DNA from 2 places in the Promicromonospora sp. CA-289599 genome. Region 2 is predicted to be linked to the other one. Evidence: predicted binding sites of a transcription regulator. Region 2 holds the regulator's gene; the other holds the start of a gene.
What was found. Region 2 encodes LexA, which represses DNA repair genes until DNA is damaged. Its sites were predicted from a motif close to TCGAACANNTGTTCGA; they were not measured.
Positions count from the first base shown of each region.

Region 1: a site for LexA is predicted at 3,028-3,043, ahead of ruvA (Holliday junction branch migration protein RuvA). Genes of this name have one in related genera too.

Region 1 covers NZ_JBNJNI010000001.1:191,611-197,481, forward strand. The annotation lists gene yajC (preprotein translocase subunit YajC) at 1-203, opposite strand, end outside; gene ACQEVI_RS00800 (hypothetical protein) at 449-1,045, opposite strand; gene ruvB (Holliday junction branch migration DNA helicase RuvB) at 1,288-2,346, opposite strand; gene ruvA (Holliday junction branch migration protein RuvA) at 2,339-2,968, opposite strand; gene ruvC (crossover junction endodeoxyribonuclease RuvC) at 3,132-3,698, opposite strand; gene ACQEVI_RS00820 (YebC/PmpR family DNA-binding transcriptional regulator) at 3,763-4,524, opposite strand; gene pdxT (pyridoxal 5'-phosphate synthase glutaminase subunit PdxT) at 4,608-5,243, opposite strand; gene ACQEVI_RS00830 (NUDIX hydrolase) at 5,266-5,808, opposite strand.
Region 2 covers NZ_JBNJNI010000001.1:4,769,937-4,775,807, reverse strand. The annotation lists gene thpD (ectoine hydroxylase) at 1-150, shown strand, start outside; gene ACQEVI_RS21275 (DUF5302 domain-containing protein) at 219-446, opposite strand; gene nrdR (transcriptional regulator NrdR) at 593-1,066, opposite strand; gene ACQEVI_RS21265 (LysM peptidoglycan-binding domain-containing protein) at 1,186-1,632, opposite strand; gene lexA (transcriptional repressor LexA) at 1,822-2,637, shown strand; gene ACQEVI_RS21255 (L-lactate dehydrogenase) at 2,743-3,732, opposite strand; gene ACQEVI_RS21250 (ATP-dependent DNA helicase) at 3,760-5,826, opposite strand.

The sequences.
Region 1 (5,871 bases), 4.6 Mb from region 2:
GGGCTGCCCGGGAAGGACTCGATGGTCACCTGGTCGGTCTCGTCATCGACGTCGATGACGGTGCCGATCATGCCGGAGGCGGTCATGACCTTGGTCCCGACCGTGAGGTTGTTTCGGAACTCCGCGGCCTCGCGCTGCTGCTTGCGGGTGCGGGAGGACATGAAGAACATCACCACGAGGAGGATCGCGACGAGAATGAGCATTTCCACGGTAAGGGTCCCTGTTCGATTGCGGTGTCGGATGAGCAGCGCTCGTATGTCGCGCACGTTCGACGAGGATCCAGCCCAGTGTAGTGCCGGGGCCGGATCCTCGGGCGCCCCCGCGGGGAGCGCCACGTGATCAACGTCAGGGCTCGGGCAAAGTTCCCGGGCCGCACGACACGCAGACGCAGCCCGAGACGCGGAACGTGTGTGCCCTCGCAACACATGGGCACACACGTTCCAGCGGATCAGATAGGACCAGACCAGAACCCCGTCCAACCGAAGACAATGTTGTAGGTTCTCGCCCTTGCGGCAGGGTAGGCCGCCACGTTGCCCCAGTTAACCGTCACATTGCCCGCGGTCCCACAGCCAGCGTTGTACCACGTGCGAGATCCGCTCGTGTTAAAGCCACGTACCTGAAGGCAAGCAGAACCCTCGGACGCTGCGTTGGTGTTCCACTCATAGTATGCCTTCAACCCCGGACGCCCGAGGAGGGCAGTCTGGCACCGCGACTCACCGCTCCAAGCGCCACCCGGCAGAGCGCCGATCAGGATGCTGTGGCACCGCGCCGCAAGCTCTAGAGCCCTCCGCTCCTGCCCTTCCACCAATTGCCCGTTCGGGTAGTAGAACAGCGTGCCCGGCCGAATGTCGTCGGCGATCTTGACGTCCGACTTCTGCATCACCTCGGGCAGCGACACGATTACCTCGCGCGAGATGTGCGGGTTCGCCTTTGCGACCGGCAGGTTCTTGTAGCCGTCATCCGCAACAGCGGGGGCTGGGATCGCAAGGGCAGAGAAGCCCAGGACCAGAGCAACCAACATGACTGAAACAGATCTCGTTCTCATAGACCCTCCTCCATCGCCGGCGCCGGCCCGTCCGACACCGAAGATCAGGATCCGGCGACATGCCCCCGTGACACTGACAAGCACGCAACAGCCATACAACCAGCCGCCACCCAGAAGGGTGCGGATCCTTCACCGGAAGGACTGTATGTCATTTTGCTTACCCAAGCGAGAAGATATCTGAGCTCTGGCGAGCTTTCATCTACTGTTGACAAGACATGTTTTACTCTCGCAGTGACTGATCTTTACCCTTCGCTCGACACCGGAGGTGTGAGTCCCAGGTGCTCCCATGCCGCGGGGGTCGCCACGCGACCCCGCGGGGTACGCCCGATCAGGCCCTCGCGCACGAGGTAGGGCTCGGCGACGGTCTCCACCGTCTCGGCCTCCTCGCCCACGGTCATGGCCAGCGTGGACAGGCCAACGGGCCCGCCGCCGAACCGGGTGCACAGTGCGGTGAGGACCGCGCGGTCGAGCCGGTCCAGGCCGATGGGGTCGACCTCGTAGACCTCGAGCGCGGACCGCGCGGCGTGCAGGTCGAGGCGTCCGTCGCCGCGCACCTGCGCCCAGTCGCGCACGCGGCGCAGCAGGCGGTTGGCGATGCGGGGGGTGCCACGGGAGCGGCCGGCGATCTCGTGCGCCGCCGCGTGCTCCAGGTGCACGCCGAGCAGCCCGGAGGAGCGCAGGATCACGCGCTCCAGCTCCTCGGCCGAGTAGTAGTCCATGTGGCCGGTGAAGCCGAAGCGGTCCCGGAGCGGGGCGGGCAGCAGGCCGGAGCGGGTGGTCGCGCCGACGACGGTGAACCGCGGCAGTGCCAGCGGGATCGCCGAGGCACCGGCGCCCTTGCCGACGATGACGTCGACCCGGAAGTCCTCCATCGCGACGTACAGGAGCTCCTCGGCGGGGCGGGCCAGGCGGTGGATCTCGTCGATGAACAGCACGTCCCCCTCCTCCAGCGAGGACAGGACGGCGGCCAGGTCGCCGGCGTGCTGGATCGCGGGGCCGCTGGTGAGCCGCATGTGCGCGCCGAGCTCGGCCGCGATGATCATGGCCAGCGTGGTCTTGCCGAGCCCTGGCGGCCCGGACAGGAGGACGTGGTCGGGCGGGTTGCCGCGGGCGATGGCCGCCTGCAGCACCAAGGAGAGCTGGTCACGTACCACCCGCTGGCCCACGAACTCGTCCAGGCCCTTGGGCCGCAGCGCGGCCTCGGCGGCGCGCTCGATCTCGTCGGCGCTCGGGGCGACGATCCGGTCCCGCTCGCCGGTCGTACCCGTGCCGGTGGTCGAGCCCGCCGAGACCTCAGCCACGGTGTCCTCCCAGCAGGCGCAGCGCGGCACGGAGCGTGGTCGCGACCTCGTCGGCCGCTATCGCGTCGGTCCCGGCGTCGGCGAGCACCTTCGCCACGGCGTCGTCGGCCTGCTTGGCGGGCCAGCCGAGGCCCGCCAGGGCCTCGACCACGCGCTCGGAGTGGTCGCCCGCGTTCGCGGCGGGCTCGGCCACCGGGCCGACGCCCGTGAGCGCCTCCGACGGCGGCCCGAGCCGGTCCCCCAGCTCGAGCACTATGCGCTGCGCGCCCTTCCTGCCGATGCCCGGGACCCGGGTCAGCGCGGCGAGGTCCTCACCCGCGACCGCCCGGCGCAGCGCGTCCGGGGTGTGCACCGCGAGCATCGCGAGCGCCAGGCGTGGCCCGACGCCGGACACTGTCTGCACCACCTCGAACACGTCGCGCTCGTCGGGGTCGCCGAACCCGTACAGCGTCATCGAGTCCTCGCGGACCACCATGCTCGTCGCGACGCCGGCCGTCTCGCCGACGCGCAGCGTGGCCAGCGTGGTGGGCGTGGCGTGCACGAGGTAGCCGACGCCGCCGACGTCGACCACCGCGCGGTCCAGGCCCACATGGGCCACGGTTCCCGTCAGCGAGGCGATCACGGGGTCCCCCTTCTCGGGTCGTGGATGGGGCCTCGGTGATCCAGCTCGTCGAGGCCCACTCGAACAGTCGTGCGACGACCCTAACAAGCCGGACCACCCGGTCCCTCGCACCACGCCGCCGTCGGCATCTGCCCGCACCCCTGCCCGGCCGAGCCTGGCACGGCTAGCGGCGGGGGCGCTGCTTCGCTGCCTGTTCCGCAGCGGCCCAGGCGCGCTGCGCCGGGGTGAGCTCGTGCCGGTCGCCGCCCTGCAGCGCTCCGGCGGGGCGCCACAGGTGGCAGACGGCGAGGGCCAGCGCGTCGGCGGCGTCGGCGGGTCTCGGTGCCTCGTCGAGGTCGAGGATGCGGGTGATCATCGTCGTCACCTGGGCCTTGTCGGCACGGCCGGAACCGGTCACCGCGGCCTTCACCTCCGACGGCGTGTGCAGGGCGACGGGGACGCCTCGGCGGGCCGCGGCCACCATGGCCAGGCCCGCCGCCTGGGCGGTCCCCATCACCGTGCCGACGTTGTGCTGCGCGAACACCCGCTCGACCGCGACGACGTCGGGCACGTGCTCGTCGAGCCACATGTCCAGATTCTCGGCGATCTTGAGCAGCCGCAGGTCGGTGGACAGCTCCGGCTCGGAGCGGATCACCCCGACCGCGACCATCCGCGCCCGGCGCCCGGGCAGGGAGTCCACCACACCCACTCCGCACCTGGTCAGGCCCGGATCGACCCCTAGTACGCGCATGGCGTCAGGTTCTCATGACGCCGGGCAGGGTCTCGACAGGCTCGACCAACGGCTACCTTCTAGGTCACTCCTCTTCGTCGAGGGCGGCCATGACCTCGTCGCTCGCGTCGAAGTTCGCGAAGACGCTCTGCACGTCGTCGCTGTCCTCGAGCGCGTCGATGAGGCGCATGATCTTGCGAGCACCCTCGACGTCCACCTCGACCTGCATGGAGGGGTGGAAGATCACGTCGGCGGAGTCGTACTCGATGCCGGCTTCCTGGATGGCCGTACGCACCGACACCAGGTCGGTGGCCTCGGTCAGGACCTCGATGACCTCGCCCTGGTCCGTCACGTCCTCGGCGCCGGCGTCGAGAGCGGCGAGCATGACCTCGTCCTCGCCCACGCCGTCGGCCTTCGGGACCACGATCAGGCCCTTGCGGGAGAAGAGGTACGACACCGAACCCGGGTCCGCGAGGTTTCCGCCGTTGCGGCTGAACGCCAGGCGCACCTCGGAGGCCGCGCGGTTCTTGTTGTCGGTGAGGCACTCCACCAGCACGGCGATGCCGTTGGTGCCGTAGCCCTCGTACATGATGGTCTGGTAGTCGACGGCGTCGGCGCCCTCGCCCGAGCCACGCTTCAGCGCGCGGTCGATGTTGTCGTTGGGGACCGACGACTTCTTCGCCTTCTGGACCGCGTCGAACAGCGTGGGGTTACCGGCGAGGTCGCCACCACCCGTGCGCGCCGCGACCTCGATGTTCTTGATCAGCTTCGCGAAGAGCTTGCCGCGCTTGGCGTCGATCGCGGCCTTCTTGTGCTTGGTCGTGGCCCACTTTGAGTGACCTGACATGCCTCTACCTGACTCCTTGCTTTTCCGATGGCTTTATTGACTTCGGGTTTCAATACGGGGTCGAACGGTAGCGGGGAAAGCGCTCAGCCGCCCGCAACCATGCCGACGAACAACCCGTGCACTCGTGTGTCCCCCGTGATCTCGGGGTGGAAGGCGGTGGCGAGCAGCGGACCCTGCCGTGCTGCGACGATCCTACCGGCGGCCGCCACAGGACGGCCCTGCGTATCCACGGCGGGGATGCGCGCCAGCACCTCGACGTCGCGCCCGGCCTCCTCGATCCAGGGGGCGCGGATGAACGCGGTACGCACAGGCCCGCCGCCGTCGACGTCGGGGATGCCCACGAGGTCGAGGTCGGTCTCGAACGAGTCGACCTGCCGCCCGAACGCGTTGCGCCGCACGACCACGTCCATGCCGCCGACTGTCTGCTGGTCGGCGGTCCCGTCCAGGATCCGGTCGGCGAGCAGGATCATCCCCGCGCACGACCCGTACACCGGCAGACCCTCCTTGATCCGGGTCTGCAGCAGGTCGCGCAGCTCGAAGATGCGCAGCAGCTTGTCGATGGTCGTGGACTCCCCGCCGGGGAGCACGAGCCCGTCGACGGCGGCCAGCTCGGCCGGGCGCCGGACGGACACGGCGTGCGCGCCCACGGACTCCAGGGCGGTCAGGTGCTCACGGACGTCGCCCTGCAGGGCGAGGACGCCGATGGTCGGTGTACTCACAACTATTCATTCTACGTGCGGCTCAGTCGTCGAACTGCTCGCCCAGGTGCCGGACCTGTCCGTCCCAGCCCGCCACGAGGTGGTCGACGACGTCGGGCAGCTCGGGTGGGAACACCTCCAGCGGCTGGTCGCGCAGCTCCGCCGCCGTCAGCCAGGCCAGCTCGTCGAGCAGCTCCCGCTCGGCGGGGGTCCAGCCGACGTCCGTCATCTCCACCGCCTCCGGCGTCCGCGCGAGGTAGAAGACCTCGTGCTGACGGCACGTCTCGGCGAAGAACTCGAAGATGCCCGTCCGCGTGAGCACCGGACCCACCAGGTCGCCCACGTCGAGCGTGATGCCCACCTCCTCGTGGAGCTCCCGCAGCGCTGCCCGCTCGGGCGTCTCCCCCGCGTCGATGCCGCCGCCCACCGTGAACCACCAGGACCGTTCGGGCTGGTTCACATCGTGCGAACGCACCACCAGGACCCGGCCCTCGGCGTCCAGCAGGATGACGCGAGCCGCCGAACGCTCCCGGATCCCGTCCGGTGCCGGGACCCAGTCGTCCCCGAGGGCAGAGGTGATGGACATGCGGGTCAGGATAACCGGGGCGGTCTCGGCCAGGTGGTGTGCGCCACCTCACGGCCCCGGGGC
Region 2 (5,871 bases):
CACGGCTCCAACGGCAACATCTCGCCGTTCCCCCGATCGAACATCTTCCTGGTCTACAACAGTGTCGAGAACACCGCGGTCGAGCCGTTCGCAGCGCAGAAGGCTCGACCGGCCTTCCTCGGGAGCCGGGACTTCACACCGGTCAGCTGAGGCAGCGCCGAAAGACAAGGCCGCTGACCTGGTCGTTCACCAGGTCAGCGGCCTCCATCACCGATGGATCAGCCGGACTTGCGGCGGAACATCTTCTGCACGGGGCCGGTCGTCTCCGAGCCGTGCACCGCGCCGGTGTTCACATCGCCCGCGGAGGTCCGGCTCCGAGCCGCGTTCTTGCGGTCCAGAGCCTCCTTGAACTTCGCCTTCGCGTCCGTGCTCGGCGCTGTCGCGACCTTGGGCTCTTCAACACCCTTGGTCTCGGCCACCTCGGCATTGGGCTTCTCGTCCGTCACACCGATCACCTCCTCTTGTTCCGGGGGTCCCTCGATCGGGTCCGTCGTCGGCCCCAGCCTGCACCACGGCGCAGCCGGGTGCCAACATTTTTGGATTTCACCTGGGCGAGCGCGGCCGACGACGGCGCGCCGGGCCGGGCCGGCTCCTATGCCTGAGCGGCGGCGGCCCGCTCGGCGCGCTCCGCGCGGAGCGAGGTGATCGCGCTCTCGAAGTCCTCGAGCGAGTCGAACGCCTGGTAGACGCTCGCGAACCGGAGGTAGGCGACCTCGTCGAGCTCGCGCAGGGGGCCGAGGATGGCGAGACCCACCTCGTACGCGTCGATCTCCGCGCTGCCGTTGCTCCGCAGGGTCTCCTCGACCCGCTGGGCCAGGATCGCCAGGTCGTCGTCGCTCACCGGACGCCCCTGGCACGCCTTGCGCACACCCGCGGCGACCTTGTCGCGGCTGAACGGCTCGGTGGCGCCGGAGCGCTTGACCACGGACAGGCTCGCGGTCTCCACGGTGGTGAACCGCCGGTTGCAGTTCGGGCACTGCCGCCGCCGCCGGATCGACAGGCCGTCGTCGGCAGTCCGCGAGTCCACCACGCGCGAGTCGGCGTGGCGACAGAACGGGCAGTGCATGCTCACTCCTGCGTGGTCGACCATCGACCGGAGGCCTCCGGTCGCGCCCCGACCGTAAGCGGGCAAACCACCCCCTTGCAACATAGCCGCAACATTCGTCGGTGAATCGACGCCTTCGGTCACTCCTTGGGCAGGAGCAACAGCTCCCCGACGCGCACGCTGCCGGTCGACATCCCGTTCAGCTCCTGCAGCCTGCCGACCGCGTGCCGCACGTCCTCGCCGGGCCTCGCGACCTCCTGGGCGAAGCCCCAGAGCGTCTCGCCCGGCTGCACCGCATGCACCCGGACCTCGGTGGGCTCCCCCGGGGAGCTGGCGACCGCCGTCGCCCCCCACGTGACCATCGGTGCGACCAGCAGCATGGCGAGCAGCACGAGGACCACGCGGCCGCGCCGGGTGAGCCGCAGGCCGGCCAGGCCCAGCCGGTCGGCGAGCGTGCGCCCCTCCGCCGGGGTGTACGCACGAACCGCAGCCGGTCCGGCCGCCGGTGCGTACGCCCGGCCATACGACGGCGCATACGCCTGTTCATACGTCGGGGTGTACTGCCGCAGCGGGATCACGTCCCCCATGGCCCCTCCTCGAAGTGTGCAGAGCTTCTGTCGTTCATACAAGCGTTCGTCGAACGCCCGTACCATTGTGTAGCACGGGACACCGTCCATGTCGAGACACGCTCGAACATTCGTTTGAGCCGAGCGCGTTTGTGACCTAGAGTGGGTAGCGCACAGGAGAACATTTGTCGGAACGGGAGGGGCACGGGCATGACGGGACGGGACGGGACCAGCGACACGAGAGCCGTCGACACGGCAGCCTCCGGCGTCGCCACGCTGGACACGCCAGCCGACAAGGCGGTCGCTGACGTGCACACGATCTCGCCGACAGACCGCCTCACCGAACGGCAGCGCCTCGTGCTGGACACGATCCGGCAGTCGTTCGAGACGCGCGGCTATCCGCCGTCGATGCGCGAGATCGGCGAGGCCGTCGGGCTGGCCAGCCCGTCGAGCGTCAAGCACCAGCTCCAGATGCTCGAGAAGAAGGGCTTCCTGCGCCGCGACCCCAACCGGCCGCGCGCCATGGAGCTCGTGGAGCCGATGGCCGAGCAGGTCGACAAGCCGACGCGCGGCGAGATCCACTGGCCCGAGCCGCGCCGCAGCGGCCAGGTCCACTGGGGTGGCTCCGTGCCCGACGACGCCAGCACTCCCCCGCCGTCGTACGTGCCGCTCGTGGGCCGGATCGCGGCCGGTGGCCCCATCCTTGCCGAGCAGGTCGTCGAGGACGTGTTCCCGCTCCCCCGCCAGCTGGTGGGCGACGGCGAGCTGTTCCTCCTCAAGGTCGCCGGCGACTCGATGGTCGACGCCGCGATCTGCGACGGCGACTGGGTGGTCGTGCGGCAGCAGAACGTCGCGGAGCAGGGCGAGATCGTCGCCGCCATGATCGACGGCGAGGCCACGGTCAAGACGTTCAAGCAGACCGACGGTCACGTGCTGCTGCTGCCGCAGAACCCGGCCTACGAGCCGATTCCCGGCGATGAGGCCCAGATCCTCGGCCGCGTGGTCGCGGTGCTGCGGTCCCTGTAGCCGGTAGGGCGTCCAAGGACGACGAGAACGGGGTTGTGTTCCGATGCCGATCCGGCAGGAACACAACCCCGTTCTCGTCGTCCTTGGGGCCGTACGGCCGCTGCGTCAGAAGCCGAAGCGCTTCTGGACCGCGCGCACGCTCTCCGCCGAGGCGCGAAGGCCCGCCAGCTCGTCGTCGGACATCGGCACCCGCACGTTGGCCGTGACACCCCGCCGGTCCACGAGCGACGGCACGGACAGACACACGTCGCTGATGCCGTGGTAGTCGTCCAGCAGCGAGGACACCGGCATGATCCGGCCCTCGTCGTTGAGCACCGCCTCGATGATGCGGGTAGCAGCCAGGCCGACGGCGTAGTTGGTCGCCCCCTTGCCGGAGATGATCCGGTACGCGGAGTCGACCACCTCGCGGTGCACCTCCGTACGCACCGCGACGTCGAGCGGCTGCTTGCCGCCCAGGGGCTCCCAGTCGAGCAGCGGCACGCCGCCGATCGAGGCCGAGCTCCACAGCGCTATCTCCGAGTCGCCGTGCTCTCCGGCGATGTACGCGTGCACGTTCCCCACCGCCACGCCGCAGCGCTCGGCGAGCACCACGCGGAGCCGGGAGGAGTCCAGGACCGTGCCGCTGCCGAACATCCGCTCGCGCGGCAGGCCGGAGATCTTGAGCGCCGCGTAGGTCACGACGTCCACCGGGTTGGTCACCATGACGTACGTGGCGTCCGGCGCGACGTCGACCAGACCGGGCAGGATGTCGCGCATCAGGCCGATCGTTCCCTCGGCGAGGTCGATCCGGGTCTGCCCTGGCTTCTGCTTCGCCCCCGCGGTCACGACCACGACGTCAGCTCCCGCGCAGACGCCGACGTCGTCCGAGCCGATCACCTGCGCCTGGGGCGTGAACATGAGGCCGTGCTGGAGGTCGAGCACCTCGGCCTCGACCTTCGCCCGGTTCACGTCGTGCAGGGCGATGGTCCGCGCCGAGCCCCGCGCGAGCGCGGCGAACGCCAGCGTGGAGCCCACCGCGCCCGCGCCCACCACAGCGATCTTGGTGGTGCGGGTGCCGGAGGACCGGTCGGCCGGGATGTCCGAAAGGGCTGCCATGCTCCCCAGACTAGGTGTCGAGCCGGACTAGGTGTCGAGCCTCGCCAGCGCGGCGCGCACCAGTGCTGGGTCGGTGGTCGGCCAGAACCCCGGCATCGAACGAGTGAGGAACGATGCGTAGCGGGCCGTCGCGAGGCGCGGGTCGAGGACCGCCACCACTCCCCTGTCGTCCATGCTCCGCACGAGGCGCCCGGCCCCCTGTGCGAGCAGCAGTGCCGCGTGCTGCGCGGACACCGCCATGAACCCGTTGCCGCCTGCCTGCTCCACTGCCTTGGCGCGTGCCGCCTTGACCGGGTCGTCGGGGCGCGGGAACGGGATGCGGTCGATCAGCACGAGCTGGCACGACGGACCCGGCACGTCCACGCCCTGCCACAGGGACAGCGTGCCGAACAGGCATGCCTCCGGATCCTCGGCGAACTCGCGCACGAGCGTGGGCAGCTGGTCGTCACCCTGCGCCAGGATCGGGAGGTCGAGCCGCTCGCGCATGGCCTCGGCCGCGGCGTTCGCGGCGCGACGCGAGGAGAAGAGCCCGAGCGTGCGGCCGCCGGCGGCGGTGATCAGCTCCGCGATCTCGTCGAGCTGCGCCTCCGTCGTCGGCTCGCGGCCGGGCGCCGGGAGGTGCCGCGCGATGTACAGGATGCCCTGGCGCGGGTAGTCGAACGGGCTGCCGGCGTCGAGACCCTGCCACGGCGGGGCATCCTCGCCCTTGAGGCCGAGCGTGCCGGCCACCGCGTCGAACGTGCCGCCCAGCGCCAGCGTGGCCGACGTGAAGACGCCCGTCGCCTCGCCCAGCAGGTGCATCCGGATCAGACCAGCCACGTGCAGCGGCGCCGCGTGCAGCCGGGTCACGTTGTCGGCGAACCCGCCCCAGTTGTTGTCAGGGCGTGAGCACCACAGCACGTCGGCGGTCGTGTCCTGGAACGACATGCGTTCCGCCGTCTCGAAGAGCTGCAGCATGGCGCCCTGCGCCATCTTCAGGCCGGGTTCGGGCTGGCCCGGAGCCTGTCCCTTGCTACCGCTCGCCTCCGGCTTGAGCGTGCTCAGCACCTCGCGGGCGGCGTCGCGCACCGCGGCCACCGCCAGGCGCAGCTCGTCGGGCAGACCGTTCGGGAACCGTTCGGCGGGGGCCGTCACCAGCAGCGTCCCCAGCGCCTGGGCCGCGGCGTCCAGCGCATCGGTGTTGGTGCCCGCGTGCCGCCGTGCCAGGCGTGCCGCGCTCTCCACCGAGGCCATGGACAGGTCCACGGTCGCCGAGGACGTGACCCGGTCCGTGAGCTCGTGCGCCTCGTCCACCACCACGACGTCGTGCTCCGGCAGGATGCCGGGGCTACCGGTGGCCGCGATGCCGAGCATCGCGTGGTTGGTCACCACCACGTCGGCCTCCCGGGAGGTGGCCCGAGCCTTGTCGGGGAAGCACTCGGCGAGCATCGGGCACTTGCCGCCCAGGCACTCCATGGCGGTCACCGAGACCTGGCGCCACGCCCGGTCCGGCACGCCCGGCACGAGGTCGTCGCGGTCGCCCGACTCCGTCTCGTTCGCCCACTCGTGCAGACGGCGGACGTGGTCGGCGAGCGTGGCGCCGTCGTCCCTGCGCCGGCCGCGAGCGCCGCCGGAAGCCGCGGGCTCCTCGGTGCGCGGGTGGTCCTCGCCGCCGGGCAGGTCGAACAGGGTGGGCTCGTCGGCGGGGTACCCGCCCCCGGCCTTGTGCACGCAGAGGTAGTTGTGCCAGCCCTTGAGCAGTGCGATCTTCGGTTCGCGCGGGAGCTGCGGTGTCACGGCCTTGGCCACGAGCGGCAGGTCGCGCGTGATGACCTGGCGCTGGAGGGCGAGCGTCGCCGTCGAGATGATGACCTTGCTCTCGGCGGCGACCGCGTGCCGGACGGCGGGCACCAGGTAGCCGAGCGACTTTCCGGTGCCGGTACCCGCCTGGACGAGCAGGTGCTCGCCCTTCTCGATGGCCTCGCCGACGGCCACGGCCATGCGGTGCTGGCCGTCCCGGCGCCCGCCGCCCAGCTCACCGACGGCGAGGTCGAGAAGCTCCTCGACCTCGGGGATGTCGGTACTTGCGGGGGGCGCGTCGGAAAGGCTGGTCACGCACTCGATCCTAGGCCGGACCACCGACATGCACCCCATCTCGTC